DNA from 3 places in the Roseibium sp. HPY-6 genome. Region 2 is predicted to be linked to each of the others. Evidence: predicted binding sites of a transcription regulator. Region 2 holds the regulator's gene; each other region holds the start of a gene.
What was found. Region 2 encodes PhoB, which activates phosphate uptake and scavenging genes when phosphate is short. Its sites were predicted from a motif close to TGTCATNNANCTGTCAT; they were not measured.
Positions count from the first base shown of each region.

Region 1: a site for PhoB is predicted at 5,225-5,241, ahead of ABVF61_RS26315 (esterase-like activity of phytase family protein). Genes of this name have one in related genera too.
Region 3: a site for PhoB is predicted at 4,834-4,850, ahead of ABVF61_RS21760 (DapH/DapD/GlmU-related protein). Genes of this name have one in related genera too.

Region 1 is NZ_JBEWCD010000003.1:82,937-93,459, reverse strand. Features, by position in the region: gene ABVF61_RS26345 (maleate cis-trans isomerase family protein) at 1-643, opposite strand, end outside; gene ABVF61_RS26340 (M24 family metallopeptidase) at 655-1,797, opposite strand; gene ABVF61_RS26335 (pyridoxal-phosphate dependent enzyme) at 1,790-2,872, opposite strand; gene ABVF61_RS26330 (ArsR/SmtB family transcription factor) at 3,027-3,359, shown strand; gene ABVF61_RS26325 (arsenate reductase ArsC) at 3,382-3,882, shown strand; gene ABVF61_RS26320 (multidrug effflux MFS transporter) at 3,890-5,089, opposite strand; gene ABVF61_RS26315 (esterase-like activity of phytase family protein) at 5,319-7,538, shown strand; gene ABVF61_RS26310 (LysR family transcriptional regulator) at 7,624-8,499, opposite strand; gene ABVF61_RS26305 (NADPH-dependent FMN reductase) at 8,648-9,217, shown strand; gene ABVF61_RS26300 (hypothetical protein) at 9,214-9,675, shown strand; gene ABVF61_RS26295 (cytochrome b) at 9,706-10,200, opposite strand; gene ABVF61_RS26290 (antibiotic biosynthesis monooxygenase family protein) at 10,197-10,523, opposite strand, start outside.
Region 2 is NZ_JBEWCD010000002.1:1,429,691-1,440,213, forward strand. Features, by position in the region: gene pstC (phosphate ABC transporter permease subunit PstC) at 1-576, shown strand, start outside; gene pstA (phosphate ABC transporter permease PstA) at 576-1,925, shown strand; gene pstB (phosphate ABC transporter ATP-binding protein PstB) at 1,937-2,734, shown strand; gene phoU (phosphate signaling complex protein PhoU) at 2,766-3,464, shown strand; gene phoB (phosphate regulon transcriptional regulator PhoB) at 3,535-4,233, shown strand; gene ABVF61_RS18015 (GcrA family cell cycle regulator) at 4,334-4,870, opposite strand; gene ABVF61_RS18020 (aspartate aminotransferase family protein) at 5,398-6,597, shown strand; gene argF (ornithine carbamoyltransferase) at 6,594-7,523, shown strand; gene ABVF61_RS18030 (Hsp33 family molecular chaperone) at 7,536-8,510, shown strand; gene ABVF61_RS18035 (efflux RND transporter periplasmic adaptor subunit) at 8,688-10,091, shown strand; gene ABVF61_RS18040 (efflux RND transporter permease subunit) at 10,104-10,523, shown strand, end outside.
Region 3 is NZ_JBEWCD010000002.1:2,319,221-2,329,743, forward strand. Features, by position in the region: gene ABVF61_RS21725 (class II glutamine amidotransferase) at 1-16, shown strand, start outside; gene ABVF61_RS21730 (class I SAM-dependent methyltransferase) at 207-1,322, shown strand; gene ABVF61_RS21735 (SpoIIAA family protein) at 1,395-1,760, opposite strand; gene ABVF61_RS21740 (HD domain-containing protein) at 1,891-2,511, opposite strand; gene ABVF61_RS21745 (helix-turn-helix domain-containing protein) at 2,560-3,132, opposite strand; gene ABVF61_RS21750 (VOC family protein) at 3,211-3,621, opposite strand; gene ABVF61_RS21755 (GFA family protein) at 3,618-4,055, opposite strand; gene ABVF61_RS21760 (DapH/DapD/GlmU-related protein) at 4,135-4,761, opposite strand; gene phnC (phosphonate ABC transporter ATP-binding protein) at 5,155-5,988, shown strand; gene phnD (phosphonate ABC transporter substrate-binding protein) at 6,044-6,961, shown strand; gene phnE (phosphonate ABC transporter, permease protein PhnE) at 7,235-8,083, shown strand; gene phnE (phosphonate ABC transporter, permease protein PhnE) at 8,095-9,432, shown strand; gene ABVF61_RS21785 (cysteine hydrolase family protein) at 9,506-10,048, shown strand; gene ABVF61_RS21790 (lytic murein transglycosylase) at 10,195-10,523, shown strand, end outside.

The DNA of each region.
Region 1 (10,523 bases), on a different contig from region 2:
TGTTCAGAGCACGTTCGCATGCCTCGATAACGGGAAATGTGCGCAAATTGGTACAGGAAGCGAAGACGGCATCGACTTTTGGATCGTCTCCAATTGCACAGATTGCGTCTTGTACGGATCGCGCTTCGATACGTGCAACCACAGCCTCTTCGGACTGGCCGAATGAGCCGATCTTTGCCGGTTCAAGTCCTTCCCGCCTTAGCAATCCGCATACGGCCTCGGTGACGTTGGCTATATAGGGCGAGACAACGCCGATCCGTTCGACTCCAAATGCCTTCAAAGCGGCGACGACAGCAACAGCCGGGTTTGTCACGGATGCGCCCGGATGAGCCTTCCGGATTGCGGCTTCCACAGCCCCGGACCCGATCACGGTCGAGGCAGATGTGCAGGCATATCCGATAACGTCCAGCGGGCGATGACCAGGCAAAAGTGCCGCCGCGCCAGTCAGGTTTTCCTTCATTCGCATGAGAGTTTCTTCGGTGACTTCCGGATCGCTGGCAATGCGGGAATGGTAGAGAACCACCCCGTCCTGATCGAACAGCGGGCGGAATTCCTTTTCGATCGTTTCATCGGCCTGCAAGACGATCAGACCGAGAGCGGCCTTTTTCCCCAGACCCGTGTCACAGTCGAAATCCAGCCGCACATCGCTCTCCTTCAATCCGGGATCACGGGAATTTCTGCAGAGGCGGGCGTGCTCAAGAACTCGGGCGCACCGGCTCGAATGACAATATTTTCCTCGTGCACCATCATCTTGTCGTCGCGAAGACCAATGCCCGGTTCCAGCGTAAGAACCATGTTCTCCCTGAGTTCCGTGCTGTCAAACGCTGTGATCGACGGCGTCTCAGTCAGCTGCATTCCGAGCCCGTGTCCCAGGCGCCCGACGTTGCCGGGATCTTGGGCAAGAACATCGGTCATTGCCTTGAAGAGATCCGCACAGGTCTTTCCAGGACGCGCGATTGCGGCGGCGGCAGCGACGGCCTGAACCAGTTTTTCGTGCGCTGCTCGAACGTCGTCGGTGGCATGGCCGATTGCGAAGTTCCGGTCGAAGTCGCAGAAATACCCATTCCTGGTCGCGCCGGTATCGAGCATCAAAACGTTACCTTCCGCAAGAGGACGGTCGGTCGGGGGTGAAATAACGTCGTAATAACCCCCCGGACCGGCCCCGCCCACCAGATAGGGCACATCGTCGGCTCCCTGCTGCAGGAGCTCGATTTTGAACTTTCGAAAGGCTTCCCTGAGCGGTTGTCCTTCATGAAACAGGCTTCCGGCATTGGCGAATGCGGCCGAACCGATCCTGCAGATCCGGCGCAGGAGATCGATTTCCTTGTCCGATTTGACCATGCGCAGTTGCATCATCAACGGCGATGCATCTGCAAAAGACGTTTCGGCAAGTTCGGACTGCAACTCTTCAAAGTCCTGCATCGGCATGCGCAGCGAGCTTTCCCGTCCCATCGGCAAGCCGATGCGCCGGTAAGTTTTAAGACTGCTCGCCAGAACCGAGATACCTTCGTCAACAGGATGAGGCGCTGAAAACGTCCGGATATCGTCAATCCAGGTGGACGCCATCAGCGGAGCGCCGATCTCGGGGATGATTGCAATGGGCTTTCCGTCTTGCGGAACGATCAGGAACCATGGCCGGGTCGGGCTTTGCCAGAACAGGGTCCTGAAGCCGGTGAAATAACGCATTTCAGGCTCTGTCGTGAAAAAGAGCGCGTCAAATCCCTCTTTCCGCATTGCATGCTGCGCGCGCTCCAGCCGTCCCTCATATTCGCTTTCTGGGAAGTCCGGTTCAGCCATCTTCCGGCCCTTCCGAGAGATAGCAGAGCACCCTGGAGTCTGCTGTCAGGCCCAGCTCTTCAAAATGACTGCGTGCGTGATGAACAGCGCAGAGACTGGCAGCGCCAGACGGGGTCGTCTTTAGTCCGTTGCCGTCAAGCCAGGCAACAGTCTCTTCCGCTTCGGCGTCCGTGACTGTTGAGAAAATATTTGCTTCTAACGCGAGGTAGCGCAACGCCAGATGAGAGGGTTCCTTGCAATCCAACCGGCCCATGTTTGAAACAGGGCCCGGTGCCAGGACAGGCTTGCCCGCGGATATGCTCGCCAGCAAGGCGGGAGCTGCCTCGGGTTCGACAACGACGATCGTTACGTCCTCGCCCCAGCTCGTGCGTGCGCTCGAAGCACAGGCAGCAGCAAGCCCGCCGACGCCAGCCTGCAGAAAGACGTGGGTTGGTGGTTCGGGGATCTGGCGCGCGATTTCTTCGCCCATTTTCAGGTAGCCCTCCATGACATCGCGTCCCGGCTCCGTCATGCCGGGCCATGTGCTGTCGGATAGAAGGTGCCAGCCGTTTTCGGATGCCTGGCGCTCGGCTTCCGCCATGCTCTCTTCGTAGATCTCGCCCGCGCGGGCGACCCTTGCACCTTTCGCCCGCAGCCTTTCAGCGAAGGCTTCGGGGACTGTATTGGCGACAAAAACAACAGCATCGGCGCCGAAAATGCGGGCTCCTTCCGCAAGCGACAGACCATGATTGCCCGCGCTGGCGCAGACGAAGGTCATGCCTTCCAACGCGGTGTTGGGATCGGTCACTTCGCCGGACTGGATCCTGGTGAATGCCTGTTTTGCAATCGCGTAGGCGGCCCCAAGCGCCTTGAAGCTGCCGAGCCCGAGTCGCGCGCGTTCGTCCTTAATAAACAGCTTATCGATGCCGAGCTCATTTGCGAGTTCGGGGCGGTTCAGAAGTGGAGAGGTTTGAAGGCCGGTAACCTCGGCAAAGAACCCGGATTGCGGACCGAGCGATCTCGAAATGTCTCCGGAAGCGAACTCAGGTTGATCTTCAAGGCCTGTTCCGAGCCATTCATTTTTGATTGTTTTCATTGCGCCCCCTTCACCGTCTCAAGCGGCAGATCAACAGGTTGGAACAAGGAACACAAGGCAAACCGTGCGGATGCCGGTTTCTGAACAAGGATTGTTTTGGCCTGAAGTCGAATCTCATCTTGCAGTGTGTTAATTAATCAATATATCATGATTTATGGATATAAATGATGCTCTCAGCTCGTTCAGTGCGCTGAGTCAGAAAACGCGGCTCGAGGTTTTCCGGTTGTTGATCAATGCGGGGCCGGAAGGAATGAGCGCGGGTGACATCGGAGAAGCACTGAACGTGCGTCAGAATACGATGTCGGCCAACCTGTCGGTGCTCTTGCAAGCCGGTTTGGTGCGCAACGAACGGGAAGGGCGATCGATCAGATACTTTGCGAATCTGGAAGGTATCAGGGATCTACTGACCTATCTCATGGCCGATTGTTGCGGCGGTCATCCGGAACTCTGCGCCCAGGTAATTGAAGCCATCACCTGCAGAAAATAGCAGACAGCACGAGGAGGAAACGATGTCCGAGGGTGTTTACAACGTTCTTTTCCTTTGTACTGGAAACTCGGCCCGGTCGATCATGGCCGAAGCGATCCTCAACAGAGAGGGACAGGGGCGGTTCAAGGCTTTTTCGGCCGGGTCCAATCCTTCTGGCGAGGTGCGTCCGGAAGTGATCGCATTGCTCAAGAAACTGAATTTCAAAACAGACGAGGTGCGTTCGAAAGACTGGAGCGAATTTGCCGACCCGGGCGCACCAGAAATGGATTTCGTATTCACGGTCTGCGACAACGCTGCAAAAGAATCCTGCCCGGTGTGGCCCGGTCAACCTATGTCTGCACACTGGGGTGTTCCGGACCCCGTCAGCGCGGAAGGCAACGAAACAGAGCATCAGGTTGCCTATAACGAAGCCTTCCGGATGCTCAATAACCGGATTTCGATCTTTATGAACCTGCCGATGTCTTCCCTCGACAAGCTCTCACTTCAGGAGAAATTGGAAGAGATCGGCAAGTCGCAGGGCTAAATCTAACTTAGGCGGGCGCCTTCGCCTGCGGTTCAGGACGCAGCGTCAGGAGTGCGAGGACAAAGGCGATCAAGGCACAAGCTGCCACGGCACCGACCAGCGGCAGGGCTGTCCGGTCGAAAAACGGGCTGCAAATGAGGATCATCAGCCCGCCTGCAACCATTTGTAGCGTGCCGCCAAGCGAAGACGCCATGCCGGCATGTTCGCCGTGTTCCTCGAGCGCCATCACCATGGTTGGAGCAATCACAAGGCCAAGGCACGAGTTGCCAAGAAAAAACAGGGCCATCAGGACCAGCAGGTCGTCGAACCCGAGCCAGACCAGCCCGAAGAGTGATGACGTGGCCAACGCAAACCCGCAAACGGCCCAGAAGGCAACGCGGCCCATGCCGTATTTCTGGCCGAGACCGGCGGCAAATTGCGAGGCTGCGAAAAAGCCCACGGCATTGACGGCAAACACCAGCGAGAACCCGGTCGGTGAGAGCGCATACTGGGTCATGTAGACCATCGGTGCCGAGGCGATGAAGACGAAGAAGCTCGCAAGCGCAAAGCCGCCAATCATGGTCAGACCCATGAACCTTGCGTCCTTGATGAGGTAGATTGAGCTGCGGAGAAGCGCTGCCGCATTGATGCGGCTACGCCGGTCGGCAGGCAGCGTTTCCGGCAGCCGCAGCGCGGTCAGGATCATCGCAAGCAGTGCGATCAGGGCCAGGGCGCCGAAGATCATGCGCCAGCTGGCAAGAGATATGATTGCGCTTCCCGTGATTGGCGCCAGCAGGGGCGAAATGCTGATCACGAGCATGACAAGGGCCATCAGCCGCGTCGCTTGAGTGCCGGTGTGCAGGTCCCTGACGACGGCCCGCACAATCACCATTGGGGCCGCGGCACCGAGTGCCTGCACAAACCGGCCGAGCATCATCATTGTGATATCCGTCGCAAAAGCGCAGATCAGCGAACCGGCGATAAAGACCAGAAGTCCCATAAAGATCGGAGGTCTGCGCCCAAGCCAGTCGGCAATGGGGCCATATATGAGCTGCGCAACGCCGAACGCGATGAAGTAGACCGTGAAGGTCATGTGGGCGCCGGCATCATCCGTTCTCAAATCCTCAACGATCTGCGGTGTCGCCGGAAGATAAAGATCGATAGCGAATGGGCCAACGGCAGCCAGCAGTCCAAGGACCAGGGCCGCGCGAACGAATCCGATCTGCATGAGTACATCCAAGAGTGAGGGACGCGCGGTGCGCGCAAGCAATCCAAGCCTGCAACCTGAGAGGAATCACCGATGTTGTCCAGTGTTTTTTAGGGAAACCGCCTGATATCCGGCCGCATTATTTATTCGTGGGGGTGTCATCTAAGCTTCATGGAAATGTCACCGTTCTTGTAATGTGGCCCACTAGCTTGCGCGCACCTCAACCCAAAAAACTGTGGGAGCTAGTGCAATGTCAGACCTTCGCGGACGTTTTTTGAAAAGCGTCAGCCTTTCCGTTCTGGTCGGTCTTGGAGCCGTTTCGGCGGCACAGGCGGATTATTTCGAACGCATCAACACCTACCCCGTCTACAAGACCCTTCCGGACGGTGCGGACAAGGCGACCGAAACCGTTGCAGAAATCATTTATGCCTCCAAAGACGGACGGACGCTGGCATTCACGGACAGCCCGGGCGATTCAATCGTGTTCGTCAATGCTGCTAATCCGCTCAACATTCAGCCGATGGCCCGTGTTGACCTCGGCGGCGAACCGACATCGGTTGCCGTTGGCGACAAGGCGGCCTATGCCGGTGTGAACACCAGCGAAGACTTCATCAATGCGTCCGGTCATCTTGCCGTTATCGCCCTGAACGAAATGGGCGTGACGGCCAAATGCGACGCGAAGGGTCAACCGGACAGCGTTGCTATCTCACCAGACAGAAAATTCGTTGCGATTGCGATCGAAAATGAACGGGACGAGGACCTGAACGACGGTGTCATCCCGCAAATGCCCGCCGGTCATCTCGCCGTATTCGACCTTGACGAAAATGGCGTGCCGACCAATTGCGATGCCGTGCGCATCGTCGACCTGACCGGCCTTGCCGAAGTCGCACCGACCGACCCGGAGCCTGAGTTCGTTTCCATCAATTCCCAGAACCAGGCGGTTGTTACGCTTCAGGAAAACAATCACATCGCCGTTGTTGATCTGGCGAGTGGTGAAGTTGTCGCAAACTTTTCGGCCGGTGCGGCAACCGCCGAAAATGTTCCGGTGAAAAAGGCGCGCATGAGTGATGCTTCCGGGAGCAGTGAGAATGTGCTGCGCGAGCCGGATGCCGTTGCCTGGATCGACGACGAGCGCTTCGTAACCGCCAACGAAGGTGACTACGAGGGCGGTTCTCGCGGTTTCACCATCTGGAGCGCCAAAGGCGACGTCCTTTTCGACAGCGGCAACCAGATGGAACATCTGGGCATGTCCCACGGCCACTACCCCGCCAAACGTGCGCACAAGAAAGGCACTGAACCGGAAGGTGTCGCGGTCGGGTCGTTTGGCGGTGAAACGCTGATCTTCGTCAATTCGGAGCGCGGTAATTTCGTTGCCGTTTACAAGGATACCGGCGGCGCGCCTGAGTTCGTCCAGTTCCTGCCGACCCATGTCGGTCCGGAAGGTCTGCTGGCAATCCCGAGCCGCGACCTCTTCGTCGTCGCCAACGAGGTCGACAGTGCAGAAGACAATGTCCGCTCGCACATTTCGCTCTACAAGTTCGGCGCCGAGACACCTTCCTATCCGTCTGTTGTTTCCGACATGGATCCGGAAAAGGGCGCGCCGATTGGCTGGGGCGCCATTTCCGCGCTGGCGGCTGATCCGTCCGATGCAAACAAGCTCTATGCTGTCAGCGACAGCTTCTATGATGATGCCCGGATCTACACCATGGACATTTCGTCCAAGCCGGCAAAGATCACATCCTACGTGACGGTCACCGGCTTTGATCAGGAGAGGCTCGACCTTGAAGGGATCGCGGTTGCCAGGGACGGCGGCTTCTGGCTGGCTTCCGAAGGCCATCCGAAAAACGAGCGCGAGCATCTGCTTCTGAAAGTCGGAACGGATGGTGTCATCTCGGAACAGGTCACGCTTCCGCAGAGCCTGATCGATCAGGCGAAGCGCTTTTCCTTCGAAGGTGTTACCGAATTCGAGATGAACGGCCAAACCCTGGTGGCTGTTGCCGTTCAGCGCGAGTGGAACGACGACCCGAAGGGGTACACCAAAATCGCGATCTACAACCCGGCGGACAAGTCCTGGGGCTTTGTGCACTATCCGCTCGACGCTCCGAAGAGCGCTGCTGGTGGCTGGGTAGGTCTTTCGGAAATCGTTTCACTGGGCGAGGGTGACTTCGCCGTTCTGGAACGCGACAACAAGGGCGGCGAGAATGCGGCGATCAAGCAGATCACCGTCATCTCTCTGAAGGACGTCGTTCCGGCGGAGCATGGCGAAACGCTTCCGGTTCTGAAGAAGCGCTATGCGATGGACATTCTGCCGGCGATGGCCGAGGGCAAGGGCTGGATACTGGACAAGCCTGAAGGACTGGCTGTCACAGCGGACGGCAAGCTCATCCTCGTGACCGACAACGATGGTGTCGATGATGCTCCGGGCGAAACACAGCTGATCAATCTCGGCCCGGCATCGCGCCTGAACTAAGCCGGCTTCCGGCTCACGAAACTACTACAGAGACCCGGCAGCAATATTCTGCCGGGTCTTTTTGCCTCTTGGAAAGTCAAGCCTCTCAATTGGAGTTTTGGCTGTTGTCTTTTCTGACAAAGCGCAGAAATGCCTGGATTTTCGCGGTTCGGTGAAGATCGACATGCGTTACGATCCAGACATTTGCCGCCCACCTTATCCTGGGCGGCAGGATTTCAACGAGCTCCGACCGGTTCTGAGCTTCGTGTTCAGGCAGGAAACCGAGGCCAAGACCCGCGCACACGGCCTCAAACTGCACCGGTACTTCGCTCGTTTGCAGTGACAGTGAAGTTTGCGGAACGTGCGTGCGCATCCATTTCGAATAGGGGTGCGCCGTCGGACGGCTGACCGTTCCGACGAACTCATGGCCCTCGAATGCCCCGTTCTCCGGATATCCGAAGCGTTCGATATAGTCCCGGCTCGCGTAAAGACCGAAACGGATCTGATAAAACGGAAGAACGACGTAATCGGTGACATCAGGCTTCGGTCCGGCGCGGAACGCGATATGCGCTTCACCGTGTTCGAGCTTTGCAAGTCGTTCTTCCGCGACGAATTCCACGGCTATTTTCGGGTGCGCAATGTGGAATTTCCTGATGGCCGGAATGATCAGTGACGCAATGCCACCGAGAGCTGTAATCGTCAATTCACCTGACAGGAGACCGGCGCGGCTCCGGTTGCGGCCCTCAAGATCTTTGAACATGTCTTCGGCCCGGCTCGCCACTTCAAGCATGTCACGACCCGCGTCGGTGAGGGCGTAGCCGCGGGCATGACGGTGGAAGAGCGTTGTCCCGAGTGCATGTTCCAGCGCTTCAATGTGACGGTTGACAGTCGCGCGATGGACCCCGAGTTCGCTTGCAGCGGCGCTGACGGTGCCTGTTTGAGCAACCAGCATTGCCGTTCGAAGTTCGGTCCAGTGTTTCATCGTCGCAGCCTTTTACTTGTGCGCGCTGATCGCTCATTTGGTGCGCGAAAGCCGCTATTGCGCGCAGCGATGCAGCATAACACCTTATCGCACGGGACAGAACCAGAGCACGTCTTGGGACGTTGCTTAAGGGCGATGAGGTCTAGGAATGCGATTGCTGGCATTTGCGGCGACAAACAGCCGTCAGTCGATAAACCGGCAGCTCGTCGAACTGGCCGCCCTTCAGTTCAAGCGGGATATGCGCACCGATGCGCAGATCGAGTTTCTTGACTTGAATGATTTCGAGATGCCGATTTACTCCGTTGACCGGGAGAAAGAGCGCGGTGTGCCGCTGCCGGCACGCGTCTTTTTTGAAAAAATAGGTAAGGCGGATGCGCTGCTGATCTCGTTCGCGGAACACAACGGATTTGTGACGGCGGCCTGGAAAAACCTCTTCGACTGGATGAGCCGGATAGACACGAAGCTCTGGCAGCACAAGCCCATGGTCATCCTGGCTGCAACGCCGGGACCGAGAGCCGGTGCCAGCGTCTTGCAAAGCCAGGAACTGCTGGCACCCCATTTCGGCGGCATCCTTCGCGGGGCTGCCGGAATAGGCCGATGGGGAGATGCCTATGACCCGGGAGCTGACAAGCTCATCAATGAAGAGGATCGTATCGCGCTCACCTCGGCTTTGGCGGCGATTGCAGAAGAACCCGTTCACGAGAAGGACCCAAAATGAAACCGGAACACAAGATCGCGTTGAAAGTCGCTTCCATCCTCTGGGTGATCTGGGGTGCGGTCCATGTGCTTGCCGCAATCTTGATCATCCCAGTCGACCCTCAAACGGCAATCGGAAACATCGCTGACGCCGTCGACAAGGCGACGCTGGTCGGGGAGTATCCGGAACCCCTGTCCGGCATCCTGTCGCAACATGGCTGGAACCTTGGCTGGTTTGGTGTGACCACAATCATCGGTGCCGTGTTCATCTGGCAAGGCAACATGACGGCGATCTGGGTAACAGCGCTTGTCGGCGGGCTGGCGGATGTCGGTTATTTCGTCTTCATCGATTTGCCCGGTTACGCCAATTTCATTCCTGGAACGCTCATGACACTCGTCTCAGGGTCTGCGGTCCTGCTCAGCGGCTGGGTTTGGGTCGCAAACCGGCGCTTGCAAGCGCCAGGGAGTTCTGCCCCATAAGATCGGCGGGCAATCCTTTACAGACAGGCATCAGGGTTTTTCCAAACTGGCTTCCCGACGCCAATGCCAAAGGGCGGCGGCGACGTGCAGCCCGATGAGACCAGCCAGACATATGGCCGCACCGTGGTGCAGATTGCGCGGCGGCAGTTCGGCGAAAACGCGCAGGTCTACGAGCTTCCCGCTCACGATTACAGGGAACGATCCTGAGAGAGCAATCATCGCGGCTCCGCTTGCCAGAAGGGCAAGCGGGACCAGTCGGAGAAGCCCATGCACCATGTTGGCGCTTACAGCCTGAATTTTGGAATGAACAGGAAATCTTTGTTCTGGAGCGCCTTTCACGAGCCAGAGCAAAACGCGTATCAGTGAAAGAAAACCGGCCAGCGCTCCCAGGCCGATATGAAGTTGCATCGCAATCGGCGAAAGGGTGCCGGAACGTGTCATCAGGAAGCCAGAGCAAAGAGCGGCAAGTCCAAGGACCGCGATGAACCAATGGAGGGTCCGGCTGAAGGATCCTGTCCCGTTCATTTTTCCAGGCCTCCGTCGCTGCGGACGACCTGGAATAGCGCAGCATGAAACACGGTCCCATTCATCTCCTTGCCAAGACTGCTTTGCCGCATTTTCGAAATGGCCGCGTGAAAAGCTTCTGGGCTTTCCCATTTGGCCATATTGATCAGCTGAAACCTGGCACCCGGATCAAGTGCCTGATGCAGACTTGTCGAAATGTAGCCGGGCTGCTGGCGCAGGAAGTTTCTGGCTTTTTCCCAGGAGCCGATCGTTGCATCGATCCGGTCCTTGGGGACCTCAAAGACATTGATCAGCGTGACGGGTTCGCTTTGTGTCAGGTCGTT
Region 2 (10,523 bases):
CTGCTTGAGGTGCTGGCCGGTATCCCGACAATCGTTTATGGCCTTTTCGCGCTTCTGACCGTAGGCCCGCTGCTCTTGTCCGTCTTTGGTAATGAGGGCCTCGGAATCATGCAGGCGGGAACGGCGGTCATGACCGCGGGCCTCGTCATGGGTATCATGCTGATCCCGTTTGTGAGCTCGCTGTCGGACGACATCATCAACGCTGTGCCCCAGGCAATGCGCGACGGGTCCTACGGTCTTGGAGCAACCAAGTCCGAAACGGTGCGCCAGGTAATCCTGCCGGCGGCGCTTCCCGGGATCGTGGGTGCGATCCTGCTGGCGGCCTCACGTGCGATCGGTGAAACGATGATCGTGGTCCTCGGTGCCGGTGCGGCTGCGCGCCTCAGCCTCAATCCGTTCGAGGCCATGACAACCGTCACCGCCAAGATCGTCAGTCAGCTGACCGGAGATGCAGACTTTGCGTCGCCTGTCGCGCTGGTTGCCTTCGCGCTTGGCATGACACTCTTCGTGATAACCCTGGGTCTCAATATTGTCGCACTCTATATCGTGCGCAAATACCGGGAGCAGTATGACTGATGACCGACGCAACACTTCCTCCCGAGACATCCGCATCGCCGGCGAAAGCTCCGATGCAGCCGAAGTCGCTCTACGCGCTTGATGATCTGACACGCAAACGCAACGCTGCTGAGAAGCGCTTTCAGGCTTACGGCATTGGAGCGATTGCGATCGGGCTGTTCTTTCTTGTCGTTTTGGCCTACGCGATCATCTCGCAGGGATTTCCGGCTTTCTCGCGCACGGTCGTTGAAGTTGAGTTCACTCTGACGCAGGAACAGTACGACGCTGCCGAAGGCACGCTGTTCAAGACAAGGGCCTACGAGGAAATCTTCATCAATGCGCTGACCGGCCAGCTCCAGGAAAGCGGTATTGAAACACCCGTGGAACCCGAAGCCATCGAGCGCATCGTCGGCAAGCCGGGTGGTACGATCCGCGAGTTTTTCCGGGAAAATGAGGACCAACTGGGCCAACCGGTCAGGTTCGACCTTGCAGCATCCTCAAGGGTAGACGGTTATATGAGCGGTCGTATCACCCGTGAAGGCATGACCGACAGCCGCTTTCTGATGAAATCGGATCTGGACGTCGTTGATAATCTTGTCGAGGCTGGCGTCATCAAGACCGTTTTTAACTGGCCTTTCATCACCGGTGCGGACGCCGGTGTGGACAATGCCGCAGCGGCGGGCATCGGCGCTTCGGTGATCGGGTCTTTCTTCATGATGCTGGTGGTTCTGTTTTTGTCGCTTCCGATAGGCGTGGCCGCCTCCATCTATCTTGAAGAATTCGCACCGCAGAACAGGTTCACGGATCTGATTGAGGTGAATATCTCGAACCTGGCGGCCGTTCCTTCTATCGTTTTCGGTATTCTGGGTCTGGCGGTCTTCATCCAGTTCATGCATTTGCCTCAATCTGCGCCGCTGGTCGGCGGCTTGGTCCTGACGCTGATGACGCTGCCGACGATCATTATCTCCACGCGCGCTTCGCTGAAGGCGGTTCCGCCAAGCATCCGGGACGCAGCACTCGGTGTTGGCGCTTCCAAGATGCAGGCGATCTTCCATCACGTGCTGCCGCTGGCGATGCCCGGCATTCTGACCGGAACCATTATCGGGCTGGCACAGGCACTGGGCGAAACGGCACCGCTGCTTCTGATCGGTATGGTCGGGTTCGTCGCGCGCGGTTACCCGGATGGCTTCATCGCCGGCTTCACCGAGCCGAATTCGGCAATGCCTGCACAGATCTACACCTGGGCGGCGCGGTCCGATCTCGCGTTTACTGAGAAAGCTTGGGGTGGAATTATCGTCCTCCTGATCTTCCTCCTCTCAATGAACATTCTCGCGATCATCCTGCGCCGCAGGTTTGAACGCCGCTGGTAAGGATTGATGCGATGAACGAGATGCCGAGTATTGAACAGGCGAACGAAATGACCGAGAGCAAAATATCCGCAAACAAGGTTCAGGTCTTTTATGGCGATACACATGCCATCAAGGACGTGGACATTGAAATCCAACCGCGTTCGGTGACGTCTTTCATCGGCCCGTCCGGCTGCGGCAAGTCGACCTTCCTGCGCACGATCAACCGCATGAACGACACGATTGATATCTGCCGCGTGGAAGGATCGATCAAGATCGACAACGAAGATATCTACGACCCCAAAGTCGATCCGGTGCAGCTTCGGGCGAAGGTCGGGATGGTTTTCCAGAAACCGAACCCGTTCCCGAAGTCGATCTACGACAACATCGCCTATGGTCCGCGTATCCACGGTCTCGCCCGCAATAAGGCGGAACTCGACGACATAGTGTCCTCGAGCCTCCAGAAAGCCGGCCTTTGGGAAGAGGTGAAAAATCGTCTGGACGAGCCCGGAACGGGAATGTCCGGTGGGCAGCAGCAACGTCTGTGCATCGCGCGCGCCATTGCGGTCAGCCCGGAAGTGATCCTGATGGACGAACCTTGCTCGGCCCTTGACCCGATTGCCACGGCAAAGGTCGAGGAGTTGATCGATGAGCTGCGTGAGAATTACACCATTGTCATCGTGACGCATTCCATGCAGCAGGCGGCGCGTGTTTCTCAGCGTACAGCTTTTTTCCACCTGGGTATTCTGGTTGAAGAAGGTCCGACGGAGGACATCTTCACAAATCCGAAAGACAAGCGCACTCAGGATTACATTACTGGCCGCTTCGGCTAAGCGGTTTTCCGAAATCGGAAAGGGACACAGGATGTCTGAACACATTGTCTCGGCATATGACGAGGAACTGACGGAAATGGCCGGTAAGGTCGCCGAAATGGGTGGCCTCGCGGAACGCGCCTTTGCCGACGCGGTCGCAGCTCTTGTTTCTCAGGATCACGAACTCGCCAAGACCACTGTCGCAAACGACGAACGGCTCGATACGCTGCACCAGGCGGTTGAGGCAAAATTGATCGAAATGATCGCGCGCCGTCAGCCCATGGGGCAGGACCTTCGCGAAATCACCGCGGCAAGCCGCATCGCCAACGATCTTGAGCGAGTTGGTGATCTGGCGAAAAACGTCGCCAAGCGCGCGATTGCGATCGACAGCAATCTGCAATCGAAGAAGCTGGCGATCGGCGTTGAACACATGACGGAACTCGCGCTCGGCCAGCTAAAGCTGGTACTCGACGCCTACACGCAACGCGACGCGGAAGCAGCTCGCCGGGTGCAGGAGGCCGATGCTGAAGTCGACGCCATCTACACGTCCCTGTTCCGTGAACTGCTGACTTATATGATGGAAGATCCGCGCGTGATCACTCAATGCGTGCACCTGTTGTTCTGCGCCAAGAACATCGAGCGCATCGGTGACCATGCAACCAATATTGCGGAAAACGTCTACTACATGGTCACCGGCGAACGGCTTCCCGAAGACCGTGAAAAGCTTGATGAAACAACAAGTGCTGGCTAAGCACTGAAAGACTGCGGGACTCTTTCGGCCGGCATGCGTGTGCCGGCCGGTAATATCGGAGCGTGAACGAATGCCGAAAGTGCTGATCGTTGAAGACGAAGAACCGCTCAGCCTTCTCTTGAGATACAATTTGGAAGCGGAAGGGTACCAGGTCGAATCCTGTGTCCGTGGAGACGAAGCCGAAATCCGCCTGCGGGAGAGCCTGCCGGATCTGCTCCTGCTGGACTGGATGCTTCCCGGGCTCTCCGGAATTGAACTGTGCCGGCGCCTGCGGGCACGGGAAGACACCGAACGTTTGCCGATCATTATGCTCACGGCGCGCGGCGAGGAAGCAGAACGTATCCGCGGTCTGTCGACTGGTGCCGATGACTATGTCGTAAAGCCTTTTTCGGTCCCCGAGCTCATGGCAAGGGTGCGCGCAATCCTGCGCCGAGCGAGTCCGGAAGTCGTCTCCACGATGCTCAGGTCCGGTGACATTGAACTCGACCGTGAAACCCACCGTGTTCGCCGTAACACCAAGGAAATACACCTGGGGCCGACCGAGTTCCGGCTTCTTGAGTTCCTGATGACTTCCCCGGGCCGCGTGTTCTCGCGTGAACAGCTTCTGGACGGTGTCTGGGGTCACGATGTTTATGTCGATGAACGTACGGTGGATGTTCATGTTGGCAGGCTGCGCAAGGCGCTCAACAAGGGCAAGGCGAAGGATCCGATCCGGACCGTGCGTGGCGCAGGCTACGCCTTCAATGACCAGTTCTCGATTGCCAGCTGACAGGTTCTCGCGGGCAATACTTAACCGAAACCCGACGGACTTTTTGTCCAAAACAAAAAACCCGCCACAAAGGCGGGTTTTTCAATGGTTGAGGAAAATATCAGGAGGCCTGCGCAACCGTCTTTCGCTCGCGGCGCCGGTCAGCAACAGGCTGATAAGCGATCTTGCAGTGATATGCACAATAAGGAACGCCAGCATCGGAAACGCGGCCACAGAAATAGAAATCGTCCGTCGCAGGATCACCGATCGGCCACTTACAGGTCCGCTCAGTCAGCGTAAGGATCGTTGCGCGCTGAGAAATCGGAATGACCATCTCGGGCATGGGTTCCAACTCAGGCTTGATATCAGCGACAGGTGCAGGTGACGTGTCCACCTTGAGTGCCGTAGCTCCGATCATCTGCGGTTGCTGCACAGGTTTCTTTGGTGCTGCTCCTGCAGCGGGGCTGGCGGTGCGCGGCCGGCGCGGCTTTGCGCTGGAACTTGAGGTCTTTGCACGTCCGGAAAGCCCGAGCCGGTGCACCTTGCCGATCACGGCGTTGCGGGTCACACCCCCGAGTTCGCCTGCGATCTGACTTGCACTCAGGCCTTCGCTCCAAAGTTTCTTGAGCAGTTCAACCCGTTCGTTCGTCCAACTCATTGCCCGCACCCTTTAGTTCGGCCATTTGGCCATTAACCTCGTGTCAGACATGCTCTAGCATGCCTAATTTTGGCATATCTTGTGCCTCTTGGTGATGTGCCGCACGAGATCTCGTGTTTGATGAGCCAGAGGTTACAATAACGTTAATTTGTGAGGCAACCGCTTCACCCAAACCAGTTGGGGATGAGCGGACTTTTCCCCAGTTATGGTAAGGCCTTCCAGCGTTTCACGAAACGTGACTTTAAGTGCCGGCAGCAGCATTTCCATTGACAGCCAACGGTACGCGCGGTGTATAAGCATCTTGCGACGTGCCGCCTCATCGGGGCGGCACGTTGCGTTTTGGCTTGTCCGCACTCGTGAAGCGCACCGGATCAAACGGGCTCGTTTCCCGGGCAAGTGCCGCAACAGGAAACGGGAAATATCGGCCTGGGCGGTTTGGCGTTCGAGCTTGATCGATGACACCATGTAGAGAGCATTTCACCTGCCTTCAAAAGGAGGCTGGGTGCTCTGAGGAGTAAAAAGAGGTTATGTCCGCGACTGCGCTGTTTGGAAACTATGCAAGATCAAATCTGACATTTGATCATGGGGAAGGTGTCTGGCTGGTTACCAAGGACGGCCGACGATTCCTCGATTGCGGTTCCGGCATCGCAGTGAATTCCTGCGGGCACGGCCATCCGCATCTGGTCAAGACGCTTCAGGAGCAGGCAGCCAAACTCTGGCACGTCTCCAACCTTCATCAGATCCCGGACGGCGAACGTCTGGCACAGCGCCTCGTTGAGGCGACATTTGCCGACAGGGTGCTGTTTGTAAATTCGGGTGCAGAGGCGATGGAAGCTGCGATTAAATGCGCGCGGCGGTATCACTATGACAACAACGAACCCGATCGCTATCAGATCGTGACCTTCGAGGGAGCGTTCCACGGCCGGACCCTTGGAACGATTGCGGCCGGCGGCCAGGCGAAATACCTGGAAGGGTTTGGTCCCAAGGCACCGGGTTTCGACCAGGTCCCGGCAGGAGACCTGGATGCGCTCAAGGCGGTCATAGGCCCGCACACGGCGGCGCTTGCAATTGAACCGATCCAGGGTGAAGGCGGCATTCGTGAAATCCAACCGGAATTCCTGCGCGCGCTGAGGCAGCTTTGCGACGACAACGGCATCTTGCTGATCTTCGACGAGATCCAGACGGGTGTTGGACGCACTGGAAAACTCTTCGCCTACCAATGGGCCGGTGTGAGCCCGGACATCATGGCCGTCGCAAAGGGCATCGGTGGCGGCTTTCCAATGGGAGCGTGCCTAGCAACCGAGCGAACCGCTTCGGCTCTCGCTCCCGGGACCCATGGCACCACCTTCGGCGGCAACCCGCTGGCCATGACGGTTGGCAATGCGGTCCTTGATGTTGTTTTGGCGGACGGGTTTCTCGAAGAGGTGCAGAAAAAGGGCCTCAGCTTCAAGCAGAAACTGGCAGGGCTCGTCGACAGCCACCCAAAGGTACTGGATCAGGTGCGCGGCACGGGTCTCATGCTGGGGCTCAGATGCGTTGTGCCGGCAGCGGAATACGTGTCCGCGGCGCGAGACGCTGGACTGCTGGCCGTTCCAGCTGGTGACAACGTCGTGCGTATCATGCCGCCTTTGACAATGACCGAAGACGAAATCTCTGTGGCACTGGAACGCCTGGAGCAGGCAGCGATCGCGGTTGAGGCAAAGCTTGTGGAAGGAGCGGCCGAATGACTGCCAACGCCGCTTACCGGAACTTTCTGGACCTCACCGACTTCGAGGGAGATGAACTGCGCGCTATTCTGGATACAGCGCGCAGGATCAAGGCGTCGCGAAACGGTGTCCGCCGGGGCGAGGGACCGCTCGCCGGCAAGATACTTGCGATGATTTTTGAACAGCCTTCCACCCGTACGCGGATTTCGTTCGATGTCGGAATGCGCGAGCTTGGCGGTGAGACGCTGATGCTCACCGGCGCGGAAATGCAGCTTGGCCGTGGTGAAAGCATTGGTGACACGGCCAAGGTCCTGTCGCGGTTTGTTGATGCCATCATGATCCGCATTCTCGATCATGGCGAATTGAACGAGCTTGCCGAGCACGCGACTGTCCCGGTGATCAACGGGCTCACGAAAGTCTCGCATCCCTGTCAGATAATGGCGGACCTGATGACCTTCGAAGAGCATCGCGGGTCAATCAGCGGCAAAAGCATTGCCTGGACCGGCGACAGCAACAATGTGCTGGCGTCCTGGGTACACGCCGCGCCACGACTGGACTTCGAAATGCGGATCGCGACGCCGGGCGAACTGGCGCCGCCCCAGGAGCTGATCGACACGGCTCGCGCAAAGGGTGGTTCCATTTTGGTCACGACAGACCCATATGAGGCGGTCAAGGGAACCGATTGCGTGATTACGGATTGCTGGGTGTCCATGGGCGACGACGATTCACAGTCCCGTCACAACCTCCTCAGCACGTACCAGGTAAACAATCGTCTGATGGCCGAGGCAAACAGCGACGCTATCTTTATGCATTGTCTTCCGGCGCATCGCGGCGAGGAGGTTACCTCCGAAGTCATGGATGGTCCCAATTCCGTGGTTTTTGACGAAGCCGAGAACAGGCTCCATGCCCAAAAGGGCATTCTTGCCTGGTGTTTCGGCAAAGGTTGAGGCATAGCCGACGTGGCACTGAATCTTGAAGAACTGGGTATCGCGCCCGCAGGGCTGGACGCTGTCCGGCCCTTTGCCGTGGAAGAACTGGATGTACGTGGCCGGGCGGTCGCGTTCGGTCCTGTTCTGGAGAGCATTCTGGGACGGCATGACTATCCCGAACCGGTTTCCCGCCTGCTTGCGGAAGCAATTGTGCTCACGGGCTTGCTTGGAACGTCGCTGAAGTTCGACGGTCGTTTCACCCTGCAGACCCAAACCGAGGGTCCGGTATCGATGCTGGTCGTCGATTTCGCATCCCCCGATGCGATCCGCGCCTGCGCGACATTCGACGCTGACCGCGTAGAAACCCTGGCGAAGGCAGGCAAGGCAACGCCGGAGGCATTGCTGGGGCACGGACACCTGGCCATGACCATTGATCAGGGCCAGCACATGCAGCGATATCAGGGCTTGGTGGAGCTCGATGGCATATCGCTGGAAGAAGTAGCGCGCCGTTACTTCGAACGCTCAGAGCAGATTCCGACCGAGATCCGCCTTGGTGTCGGCGAGCTCTATACGCGCCGAGAAGGTGAGGGCCATGCCAAAACCTGGACAGCTGGCGGTATTTTGATCCAGTTCTTGCCGGAAGCACCTGAGCGCTTGCGTCAGGCGGACATCGATCCGGGAGACGCTCCGGAAGGAACGCTGCCGCATGAGGTCGAGGAAGATGACGCCTGGGTGGAGGCAAAGTTTCTGGTCGACACCGTAAAGGATGTCGAGCTGACCGATCCGGAAGTCAGTGTCGAAATGCTGCTGTTCCGGTTGTTCCACGAACGCGGCGTGCGCCTGTTCGACGCGCAGCCCCTGTCAGACAAATGCCGTTGTTCACGGGAAAAAATCGAAGGTGTTCTTGCCGGGTTCCGGGAAGACGAAATCGCGGACATGACCGTGGATGGCAAGATCGTTGTGACCTGCGAGTTCTGTAATGCCAAATACGAATTTGAGGCGTGATTGCGTCAAAATTCGCGATTTTGGCTGTTCAGACATATTCCGTTACAATTTTCAGGGTGCGTTTTGGCACTTCGGGACGTATCCGGGTCTTGAATTTCGCAGTGCGAAGTAAATCTTATCCCCATGCATGATAGTCTTTAGCCCGAACAATATTTGGTAGCCCCGGAACGCTGAAACATGTTGCAGTCTTTGCCTCAGGACTCCGGAAACAAACCGGTCTCTGAAGTCCTTCCACCCGTCGATCCGCAATCTGGCGGCGGATGGAAGCGGGCTATGCTCATTCTCAAAGCGCTGCTGCAGGCGCTGATTGCGTTCGCCATATTGCTCGGTGCCTTCCAGGGACTGAAGACCCTGGTCGCGACGAAGCCCGAGGTTCCCAAGCGCCCTATCGTGGAACGCAGCTACGCCGTCGAGACGGCAACGCTTGAAAAGGGAAGTTTCGCGCCGGATATCAATGTCTTTGGCGAAACGACTGCGGGCCGTGAAGTTGAATTGCGGGCACTTGTCGCTGGGGAAGTAACCGAGGCGCATCCGAATCTCAAGGCAGGCGGGCACATCTCACAGGGCGATGTTCTTCTTGCCATCGACCGCTTTGACTACGAGGGCGCGGTGACCGAGGCTGAGGCCAATCTTGCCGAAGCGCGCGCGGGCCTCGTGGAGAGCGAAGGCCGCGTCGAACTTGAAAAAGCCAATGTTGTCCGAGCACGGGAACAGCTTGATTTCGCACAGCGGGATCTGGAGCGCGCGGAGGAATTGATTGGACGGGGCGCGGTAACGGAAAGAACTGTTGATGACCGGCGCCTGCTTGTCTCGCAGCGCCAGCAGGCAGTTGAGCAGCGTCAGAACTCGCTCGCCCTTGAAGAAGCCAAGGTTGTCCAGCAGACCGCGACGCTCAAACGTCTCCAATGGGGACTTGAAAACGCAAATCGCCAGCTGGACAACACAGTGCTGCGCGCGCCCTTCGATGCGATTGTGCGCACGGAAGCTGCCGAACCGGGACGCCTGGTCAGTGTCAACGACGCGGTTGTTTCGCTTTACAGCAGCGACGAGTTCGAGGTGCGCTTTACGCTCTCCGACAACCAGTATGGGCGCTTGCTTGCCGACAGCGGAACGGTCGTAGGCCGGCCGGTGGAAGTGACCTGGTATCTCGGCAACAAGGCTGTCTCCTATCCGGCGACCGTGAGCCGGATCGGCGCGGATGTTGCCAGCACGCGCGGCGGTGTCGAAGTGATCGCCGTGATCGACAGCGCGGACGCGGCCGTTCCTCTTCGCCCCGGTGCCTTTGTAGAAGTGACCCTGCCGGACCGGACCTATCCCGACAGTTTCCGAATTCCGGAGACCGCGTATTACGGTGGAGGGACGGTCTATGTCGTCGTCGACGACAGGCTAGAGCCGCGCGAAGTTGATGCTCTTGCGATCGATGACGGCTTCATACTCGTCAGCGGCGACCTGCAACCGGGCGAAACCCTGCTGACCACCCGGATACCCGAAGCCGGGGCCGGATTGCTGGTCAATGATGTGACAGGCGCGGCAGCGGCTGGCACGCAGTCAGCCGCCGGTCCCAGTGCAAAAGCCGAATAGCGAGGCTGTTCGATGAGAAACATTCGCTCCCGTGGTTTCCTTGAGTTGATCGTTCGCCATGCGAATGCCGCCAATCTGATCATGGTCGTGATGGTCCTGTTCGGCGCTTATGGACTCGCCAAGTTGAACACGCAGTTCTTCCCGACGATCAAGACGGATCGGATCTCTGTTTCGATCGCGTGGCCTGGCGCGAGTGCGGAGGACGTTGCCTCCAACATCCTGGAAGTGATCGAACCGGAGTTGCGGTTTATCGACGGGCTCGACGAGATCGTCTCCTACGGCCGCGAGGGCGCGGCATCGGTCCAGATGGAATTCATCGAAGGCACCGATATGCAAAAGGCGCTTTCCGATGTTGAGCAGGCGGTGTCCGGTGTCACCACTCTGCCACTCGATTCAGAAACCCCGGTCATATCCGCTTCCACATTCACAGAT
Region 3 (10,523 bases), 890 kb from region 2:
GCTTGCCGAAGCCTGAGCCTTGGCACCGTCAGGCTGCAGGAAACACCGTCTTCCGACGAGGTCAAGGCGGACTGCTGAGCGCGGCTTATGCAGCGGGTTTCGTAGCTTAACGTAAAGATTACAAAGCCTTAATTTGTACGTTGGCAAACCATAACCAAATTCTCCGCAGGGACAGATTGTCATGAGACATATGGAGAATAGTCGGGATGGTAACCTATGCTGCCGCGACAAGTGCGCCGGAAGATTATAACGAAAATTCAGCACATCGGCTGAAAGACATCGACGAGCACGGCGAGTTGCTTCGGGAACTCGCGCTTCGCACATTCCATATTGCCGAAACGCCAAAAGTGGCCGATTTCGGCTGTGGTCCGGGACTGTGCAGCTTGAAGGCTGTTCGTCCGGTACTGGAGACCTGGGCTGGTGAGGCTCCCAGGAAACAGCTTTCGGCGTGTTTCGCGGACCTTCCGGGAAACGACTGGGGCGTGTTGCGCGAAACGGTATTCGGGCAACAGGGCCTGGTTTCCGGTCACAATGTGCCGCAGATCGAAATGCTGGCCGGTGACTTTTACAACCAGATGCTGTCCGGCGAATCCGTCTCGTTGGCAATCTCCTTTTTTGCCACCCACTGGCTTCGCAATCCGGTCTATTTGCAGTCTCAGAACGCTTTTTGGTTTTCCGATCTGCAAGCGCACCAATACCAGCGTCTGAGACAGGTTGCGATGGCGGACTTTGCCCTCTTCGTCAAGAAACGCGTCAATGAACTCGTCCCCGGAGGCAGCTTGCTCGTTTCAACCTTGGGATCTTCCTCAGCGGAAACGGCACCGAATGGGATCGTTCCCTCAAACAACGTGGTGGTTCCGTTTACCAGGGAAGTCCTTCAGGACATGGTGGCAGACGGGATACTGGATCAGGTTTTCCTGAACAACTTTCTCTTTCCTGTCTGGTACCTTACCAAGGAAGACGCCAGGCAAGCGATCCTGCAGAACGAGGAACTGGCGGCGAGCTGCGACATAGAACTTGTTCAGGTGAGATCGCGCTCGCGCGAAGACAGCGATCCATACGCCCGCTTTCTGGATCAGCCGGAGGTCTATGCACGAAAGAAAACGCTGTCGGACCGGGCCATTCTTCAGACCACGCTCGAGGAAAACGTCTTCCGCCGGTGCGTACAGTCGCCCGAAGAGCTTCGGCAGCTTTCCGAGGAGTTTTTCGCCCGTATGGAACGAGCGATCCTCAGCGACGTTCTTGCCGGTCCATACCGGCGTCATATCGAGCGCAAACGTATTCTGACGGTTGTTTTGAGAAAGAAGCTGATGACGTGCTGACAAGAGAGGTATTCGGTTGAGCCGCATTGAGGATCTGCCTGTCGTCTCCGTAAACGAGCGATCAGGCGATCCTCAGCTTTCGATCCAATGCCAGGCCGTTTCAATCTCGTCGGTCGCGAAATGCATCTCTTGTATTCCCGCAAACTTGGCGAATGTCGCGTCAACAGCGACAAACGCAGCGATCAATTTGCTGTCTGCGACGATGGCCACTTTTTGCAGATGCGCCATGTGTGTCAACGCCCATTTGACGTCGGTTGTTGCGGCTTCGACCGACAGGGACACATGATCGCCAAGGACTGCGAGGACACTGATCCTGTCGTGTTCCTCGATCAGGTCTTCTGCAACGGCAATCAGTTCCTTCTCCTGCTCGATGTCGATCTTGCCCGTGATCTCGACACCGAGAACCGGACCGTTGCTGCGGGGGAGGATCGTGTACATGGCCGCCTTCCTCTGTTGCGTTTCACCGAGCGTCTTCAGCACTAAATGCTAGAGCACCAGGCGCAACCATAGCAAGCAGGGGACACGACAAATTGGAGGAGCGGTCACCTTCCGGTATCTGCGCTGAGGATTACGCAGTCCCTTCTTTCAAGCTGGAAATAATGGTCTGAGTGTTTCCGTCGACAATGTCCCGGATTTGCGATGTGAGGTCCGAAACGTCGGTACGTGAACGCCCGTAAGTCATATTGAACTCGTGAAATTCGACACTTTGGGGTGGCATCAACTGATGCTGCAAAATCGTCTCGAGCTTGTCGAAGGCCTTGGCGAGGCAGGCCTCCGGTGTTTCAGCTTGCGCGTATTCGTCCCAGAGCGCGAGCATGTCTGCGCCGAGGTCTTCAGGAAGCTCGCGGCAAAGGATCAGAAAGTCCCGGCGTTCGCGTTCCTCACGATCATCACCTTCCTGCTGCAACGGTGCTGGCACGTCGCCGGATATCGCTTCGCCGAGATCATGTATCACACACAGTTTGACCAGCTTCAGAAGATCAATTCCGGCCAGTTCTCTTTCGAACAAGAGGACCATGAGAGAGAGCCGCCAACTGTGTTCGGCGGTGCTTTCCGGTCGTCCCTGGCGCGTTGAGCCGGAACGCAGGGTGTCTTTAAGTCTCTCGCTTTCCTGCAGGAAAGCGAGGATCCCCTCGAGCCGGGGATGAGGGATGGCTGCCGGCGCGGCTGCGAGATCGCTTTTGGTCATGGTGCAGATACTAGCGATCTGTTTGAGGATTGCGACGGTCTGAATATTTTATTCAGCGGCAACCGTGTCATCGCGCACCAGACGTGCGTACCGGCCATCGGAAAGCGCGAGACGGGATATCCGGATACGGCTTTGCGGGATGGTGAGTTCCGCAAATTCGGCACGCTCGGTCTGATAGACAATGTCCGGTCCGAGCGGCTCGAACCAGCCCTTTTCATCGAGCGTGTGCTCGACTTCGCGTATGCTTTGCGATGCGAACCGCCACAATGGTTTGTCCATCAGTTCGGCGACCGGTACGTGCCAGTTTTGGGTGCGCTTGGGAGACGCGGCAAGCAGCCGGTGTGTCAGGTCGCATACAAGATGCACTGGTGTGGAGGCAAAGGAGACAAGCTCCAGGAGAGCCCGGTCCGAAACTGTTTCCGGGCGTGCGCGCAGCAGGCGCGTGATCTTGCGCCGGTCTGTTTCGTCCGGTTCCAGCACGCCGCTTTCCCATCTGGAGATCCGGCTTTGCGACACTCCCAGATCTGCTGCCAAAGCCTGTTGTTTGACGCGGTTCAGAACCCTCCATCTGCGCAGGGAAGGGCCAAGGCTGGATTGTAGTACTGCGGTCTCTTCCGTCATGACGCTATCATAGCGTTATTCATCGAGCCATGGGAGTGCATCAGGTGGTGGATTTCGGGGACGGCTCTTGGACGCAATTCAAGGCGCCTTGAAGGCCCGGCTCGAAATCTGGATGGCATTGCCGTCCGGATCCTTCGCGTTTGCAAATTCATAACCGTCTGCCTGGTGGATTGTCCCGAATTTCAGACCTTTGTCCGCGCAAGCGCTGCTGAAAGCGCCGACGTCTTCCACATCAAAGACAAGCTTTAGGGAAACCTGCCCGAGTTTCTGGGCCTTTCCGGCCTTGTGAAGCAGAAGCCGGGCACCGCCGTCTTCCATGAAGAGCTCGGTGAGCCTGTCTTTTGGTGCCGTCATCACCTTGAAGCCGAAAAAGAACGCATAAAAAGAAGCGCTCATTTCCACGTCGCGCACGTAGAGAATGATCCGATTGATGCCGAGGGCCGGCGATTGGCGTTGATTTGGTGCTGCCAGCCCTTCCGTTGCGCTCATTTTCTCAGTTCGCCTTGCGTAAAAGCGATCGAAGGATCGGATGAGTGCTCGACTTTGTCACCTTCGATGGAAACCCAGTCGTGTTTGCGGTGCTCGTAAACGGAAAACCTCGGACTTGGAAAGTCCGGGTCCGCGAAAGCACCGACCGGGACGGCGATGACGCCGGGCCAGCCCTCGATCACGAAAGCAAGCGTAGAGCCGCAAACCGGGCAGAAGCGATAGGTCGCGACATGCCCGCTGTCGCAATCCCGCTTCCACTCTGAATAGTTGCCGGAAAGGGTCACCTGATCGTCGGGCCAGCGCGCCTGCAGACCAAAGGCACTGCCGGTTCGCTTTTGGCATTCAAGGCAATGGCAGGCGGAAACGCGTACCGGTGTACCTGTACAGACCACACTGAGTTGTCCGCATCTGCAAGACGCACTTCGCTTCATCATTCGCCGGCTCCCACGCTGCCTTTCCAACAGCAAAGCACCTGGCGGCGGGAGAATTCAATAGGGGTCGTGTCGAACACACCTATCGATATTTTTCAATAAAGGCATCAATCGGCAGGTTTCTGAAGTCGGGCAATCGTTCGCGCAATTGCGGGTGGGTCCAGTCCCACCAGGAGATCTCCATGAGCGCTTCTTCCTGCTTTTCGGTGAACCGCCGCTTGAGCGTCCTGGCTGCCACGCCGCCGACCACGGTGTAAGGCGGAACGTCTTTGGCGACGACCGCGCCGGCGGCGACAATGGCGCCTGTACCTATGGAAACGCCGGCAAGAACGGTCGCATTGTGCCCAATCCAAACATCATGTCCGATGGTGACCCAGTCATCTTTGCGCCATTGAAAGAAATCGGCGTCGTCGTCTCCCAGGTCATAGGCGGCAGCGCGATAGGTGAAATGGTGCTGTGAGGCGCGCCATGTGGCATGGTTGCCCGGATTGATGCGCACACGGCGGGCAATCGAACAGAATTTGCCGATCGTCGTCCAGACGACATCACCTTCCTGAACGATATAGGAATAGTCTCCCATCTGGCTTTCGCGCATCTCGGTGCGCGCACCGACCTCCGTCCAGATGCCCAGGTCGCAATTGAGCACCTTCGCCTCAGGGTGAATGTTCGGAGCTTCGGTGAGGGAAGACTTCTGTGTTGGCGCAGACATGGCGAGTCCATCTGTTGTCGATTTTGGGAGCTGTGTTTTAGCGGGGACCGGGGTCGTGTTCGTGAAGGTTTGATAACAGCGGTATGACGGATATTGCTTTTTTGTCGGGTCTTGCGGCACGTAATTGATTTCATACCGTGCTTTTGGTGGAACAACGCCACCGCGAAAACTCTGATGGTTGGGCGTAGAAGTGGTGCCGCGGAAAGGCCGTAGTGCTCTCGCAAAGCTTCGGAATTTTAGTTATCCAGCTAACTCAGGAAAAGCAGGAAGCTCTTCATGTCATTGAATTGACATGAATTTTTAGCCTCACCGTTAAAAACTTGTCATGTATTTGTAATCGAGCAGTGGCTCTGTCCCCCGGGCGCTTAAGGCAAGAACGGACAGGGCTAACGCGTGATTCAGTTTCAGGACGTCACCAAGGTTTTCGGATCTCGGACTGCGGTAAACAAAGTCAGTTTTAATATCGATGAACCGCAAATGGTCGGCATTATCGGCCGCTCGGGTGCAGGAAAGTCGACCTTGTTGCGGATGATCAACAGGCTGACCCCGGCCTCCGGCGGGGAGATCTTGTTCGAGGGCCGCGACATATTGCGTCTGAAAGGCGCCATGATGCGCCGCTGGCAGCGCGATTGCGCAATGGTGTTCCAGCAGTTCAACCTCGTGCCGCGCCTCGACGTTGTCACCAACGTCATGCTCGGACGTCTCAACGGTCACGGAACGCTCAAGAGCCTCTTCAACATTTTCAGCGCTTCGGATGTCGCCGATGCACTCGCTGCGCTCGATCGTCTCGGCATCGTTCAGGAAGCGACCAAACGCGCCGAGGAATTGTCAGGCGGACAGCAGCAGCGTGTCGCTATCGCGCGCGCACTGATGCAGCAGCCGCACATGATTCTTGCCGACGAGCCGATTGCATCGCTTGACCCCATGAATGCGAAAATCGTCATGGACGCGCTGCGCGAGATCCACGAACGCGACAACAAGGTCGTGATCTGCAACCTGCACACGCTCGACACCGCGCGCACCTACTGCGACCGGGTGATCGGAATGCGGGACGGTTTCATCGTCTTTGATGGCAAACCGGAAGAACTCACGACCGGTGCAGCCCGTGAAATCTACGGGGCAGATGAGAGCTTCAACGAGGCAGCAACATCCACTGCCATTGATGCCGGTCGCGCCGTTACCCAGAAATCCGCCGGTGCGATGACCCCGGCGGCAGCGGCGGTCTAGTCCGCTTGCGCACCTTTAAACGTCATCTGATCCAGACCCTCGGGGAGTGTCCCAAATGAAAATCGTTTCCAAAGTTGCTGCGCTTGCTGCTGTCAGCATGATCGCTCTCAATGCGTCCGTTGCCGGCGCCGAAGAGATCACCGAGTTCCGTATCGGTATCCTGGGTGGCGAAAACGCCTCTGACCGTCTGCGCGCCTATGAGTGCCTTGAGCAGAAAACGGCCGACCTTCTCGGTGTTCCGGTCAAGCTCTTCGCACCTGCCGATTACAACGGCGTAATCGAAGGCCTGCTCGGCGGTAACCTTGACCTTGCCTGGCTCGGTGCCTCCAGCTACGCCAAGGTTTACCTGACCGATCCGGAGGCAGTCGATCCGGTTCTGGTCAAGGTCAATGTTGACGGCGGCTATGGCTACTACTCCATCGGTTTTGCCCGCAACGACAGCGAAATCAACTCGCTGGAAGACATGAAGGGCAAGGTCTTCGGTTTTGGTGATCCGAACTCCACATCCGGATACCTGATCCCGTCCATCGCTATTCCGCAGGAAGGCTACTCGATGGAAGCCGGCGACTATTTCGGCGACGTCGTCTTCACCGGTGGTCACGAGCAGACCATCGTTGCCGTATCCAACGGTGACATCGACGCAGGCGTGACATGGGCTGACGGTCTCGGCGAATGGGAAGACGGTTACAACTCCGGCGCTCTGCGCAAGGCATCCGATGCTGGCCTTGTCGACATGACCGAACTGCGCCAAATCTGGCAGTCTCCGGTGATCCCGGAAGGCCCGATCGTTCTGTCCAAGAAGCTGCCGGAAGACGTCAAAATCAAGATGACCGGCCTGATCGCGTCCTTGAATTCCATTGATCCGGATTGCGCCTACAACATCGCCGCCGGTGAGACCAAGGGCTTCATGCCGATCACGCACGAAGCTTACGTCAACATCGTCGAAGCCCGTAAGGCCAAGAACAAGAACTAAGGTTCAGTCGAACCTGAACACGGGCCGGACGCCGGCCCGTGTTTGCTTGAGGCCCGGCGCTGACTGTCATCGCCGTTGATGCAGAGCTCAGAGCCGGGATCCTGTGCTCACAAGACTGACGTCTCAACGGGAATGTTGTTGCACTTTTAGTTGCCGGGTCCCTGCAGCGGTATGCGCTCGCGGCAGCGGTCGCAGTGCGACAAGACCAAAATCTCACTGCGCAGCATTGCGTTGCTGACACGCGAAAACTGTTTCACAGAAGGCTCCTCGAACATGGCCGTTGCCGCTCTCGAACAGGAAATCCTGATACTGCGCAAACGCCGCCAGCTTTACTCGTTGATCGGGTTGCTGCTGGTTGTTGCGGTGCTTGTTTCCGGTTTCTCGAAATCCAACGAGATGAATTCCGGCGGCTTCCTGCAAGGGCTTTCGAAGTTTTTTGACTATCCAGGTGAAATTGTCGCCGAAGCCTGGCAGGCCGGGCCCGCGTTCTTCGGGCTTATTTTGACCTTTGTCCCCGCGATGCTGGAGACGCTGAACATCGCCGCGGTCGCGACGCTCTTAGGCGGTGCGATGGCGGTAGTGCTTGCAATGGCTTCGACGCGTAACGTTGACAGTTGGGGACCACTCATCCCGGTCGTCCGCCGCATCATGGACATCACAAGGGCCTTTCCCGAACTGATCATCGCGCTGTTCCTGATTTTTGTTCTCGGGTCCAGCCCCGTTCCAGCGATGATCGCGGTCGCGATCCACACGGCAGGGGCGCTCGGTAAACTCTTTTCTGAAGTCAACGAGAACATAGACCGAAAGCCGATCGAAGGATTGTCTGCCTGCGGCGCGAGCTGGCTGCAGCGCATTCGCTACGCCGTGATGCCCCAGGTGGCTCCAAACTATCTGAGCTACTTTCTGCTGCGTCTTGAGATCAACGTTCGTGCATCTGCCATTCTCGGCTTCGTCGGCGCGGGCGGCATCGGACAGGAACTGCGCCGGACAATCGGTTGGGGGCAGGGCGCAGGGGATGAGACAGCTGCAATCTTCGTGCTTCTGTTCTGCACCATCATGATGATCGACCAGGTCTCGTCCTACCTGCGTGGCAAACTCGTCGGCTCTGGCCGGGCGCATTGAGGAACTTCATAATGGCTGTCGACACACTCAATGAACCGGTCTTCGACCGAGAAACCGTGTTCCGCAATGTTCGCCGCCGGGCCTGGATAACCATCGGCGCACCTTTGGCGATCGTTCTTTATCTGGCATACACCTGGTTTGCCTTTGGCGTACCGGATCTGCTCGCAAAAGCGCAGCCCGAAAGGGCGGTAATTCTGGCGACTGACAGTGTCGCCTACAAGGTTCATGTCACCAAGCTCCTGCGGCGCGACATCATGGAAGTCGCCATCGAAGGCGAGCGCCGGGCGACCTACGGCCAGGAAGATCTGCCGGAGTGGGTCGAAGTCGACGGGACAGATGCTAGTGTCGACCTCGGCGACGGCTATGAAGTCACGATCACCGGCAAGGTGATGGAGTTCTTTGTTCCCGACTATGGAAACATCAAGGTCACCGCAACGAACAACGGCGTCACCACCGAATTGCCGCCGGGTCCCGTTCCGGAGTGGTTGAAAGACGATCCGAGAAAGTTCGACGCACGCCCGACGCTGGACCGGCGTGTTCAGGTAACAAAGACAAAGATCGAGGTGCACAACTATTTCGGAGGATGGGAGAATTTCTGGTTCTCATTTCAGTCGGAGCTGCACGGCATGCCCTTCAGCCAGCTTTGGGCACTGGCGCTTTCGAATGAACGCATAGATCCGTCGCAGTCCAATATGTCGCTGATCATGCACGACTTTCTCGGAAATCCTGACTGGCAGCATGGCGAGGTGTTCACGGCTCTGTTCGAGACGATCATGATGGCCGTTCTCGGCACGCTCATCGCCGCCCTCGTCGGATTGCCGCTGGCTTTTCTGGCTGCGCGTAATTTCACGCCATCCATCATCTTGCGTTTCGGCACACGGCGTTTGTTCGATTTTCTCCGCGGTATCGATATGCTGATTTGGTCGCTGATCTTCATTCGCGCCTTTGGGCTCGGTCCGCTGACCGGTGCCCTTGCGATTGCCTTTACCGACACCGGCACACTGGGCAAGCTGTTTTCCGAAGCATTGGAGAATATCGATAACAAACAGGTCGAAGGTGTCAGGGCAACCGGAGCCAGCCAGATTCAGCGCTATCGATTTGGTGTCATTCCCCAGATCCTGCCGGTTTTCGTGTCTCAGGTTCTTTACTATCTGGAATCCAATACGCGATCCGCGACCGTCATCGGGGCACTCGGGGCGGGCGGCATTGGCCTGATGCTCGTTGAGACCATGAAGACGTCCCGCGACTGGGAAAACACCAGCTACATTATCATTCTCACGATTGTGGTCGTGATCATGATGGATCAGGCCTCGGGATGGCTGCGGCGCAAACTCATCGAAGGCAGGTAGCAGGCCGTTTGTAAGTGGATTGCCTGCGGCTTTGAGCGTTGCGTTTTGCCAGCCTTCGTGATTCGGTGTGTGCATGCAGGATGTACCGGGCACGCAGGCAAACATCGGATTGCTGATCATTGATGTGCAGAAGGGTTTTGTCAGCCCCACGACCACGCACATTCCGGCAATCGTCGAAGAGCTGCAGGAAGCTTATGCTCATGTCGCGGCTTCAAGATTTATCAATCGGCCTGACTCGCCGCATCAGCGGTTTCTCGGCTGGAAGCGCTTGCTGCCGGACACTGAAGAAACCGAGCTCGCCTTCACGCCTTCATCGCAGGCCTTTGTTTTTGAAAAGCCGCAATATTCGGCGGTTTCGTACGATTTGCTGCGGTGGGTCCATCTCAATCGGCTTTCGGAAGTTCACCTGTGTGGCATCGACACCGAGGTTTGCGTGCTCACCTCGGCAACGGCGTTGTTCGAGATCTCCATCAAACCGGTCGTGCTTGCGTGGGCTTGCGCGTCCGGTGGTGATAGGGAAGGTCATACCGCCGGGCTCATTGCACTCCGCCGGCTTATCGGCCGCGACAATGTCTGGGCGGATGCAACAGGCAAAAGTCAGCTCAGCACCGAATAGTCAGGATTTTGTGAGGGAAGGTACGGTTTTTGCCGTTCGCCGGCGGATGTATGGGGTTAAGTCCCGCGTCATCCCTTTTTTGCCGCATTTCCGTCGTGCGATGGTCACAGCATCGAAATGACGATTCAACGCTCTTGGAGGGGCACATGCCGTCAACAGGCTGGAAGAGACTGGCAGCACTCACGCTCGGATCAGGACTGATACTGACCGCCCATTCCGGAAGCGCATTGGCGATTGAAAGCTGCGTTGCCTCGCTTAAGAAAGAGGCGGTTTCAGCGGGCGTTCGCCCCGACATCGCCGATCGCATGCTGAAAAACGCCTCGTTCGATGAAAAGGTCATCAGGTTCTCGACGTCGCAGCCGGAGTATAAAACCGAGATCTGGGACTATATGGCCTTCCTCGTTGACGCAGAACGCATCAAGGACGGCAAGAAAAACCTGAAGAAGCATCGCAAGACACTGAGCGCGATCGAACA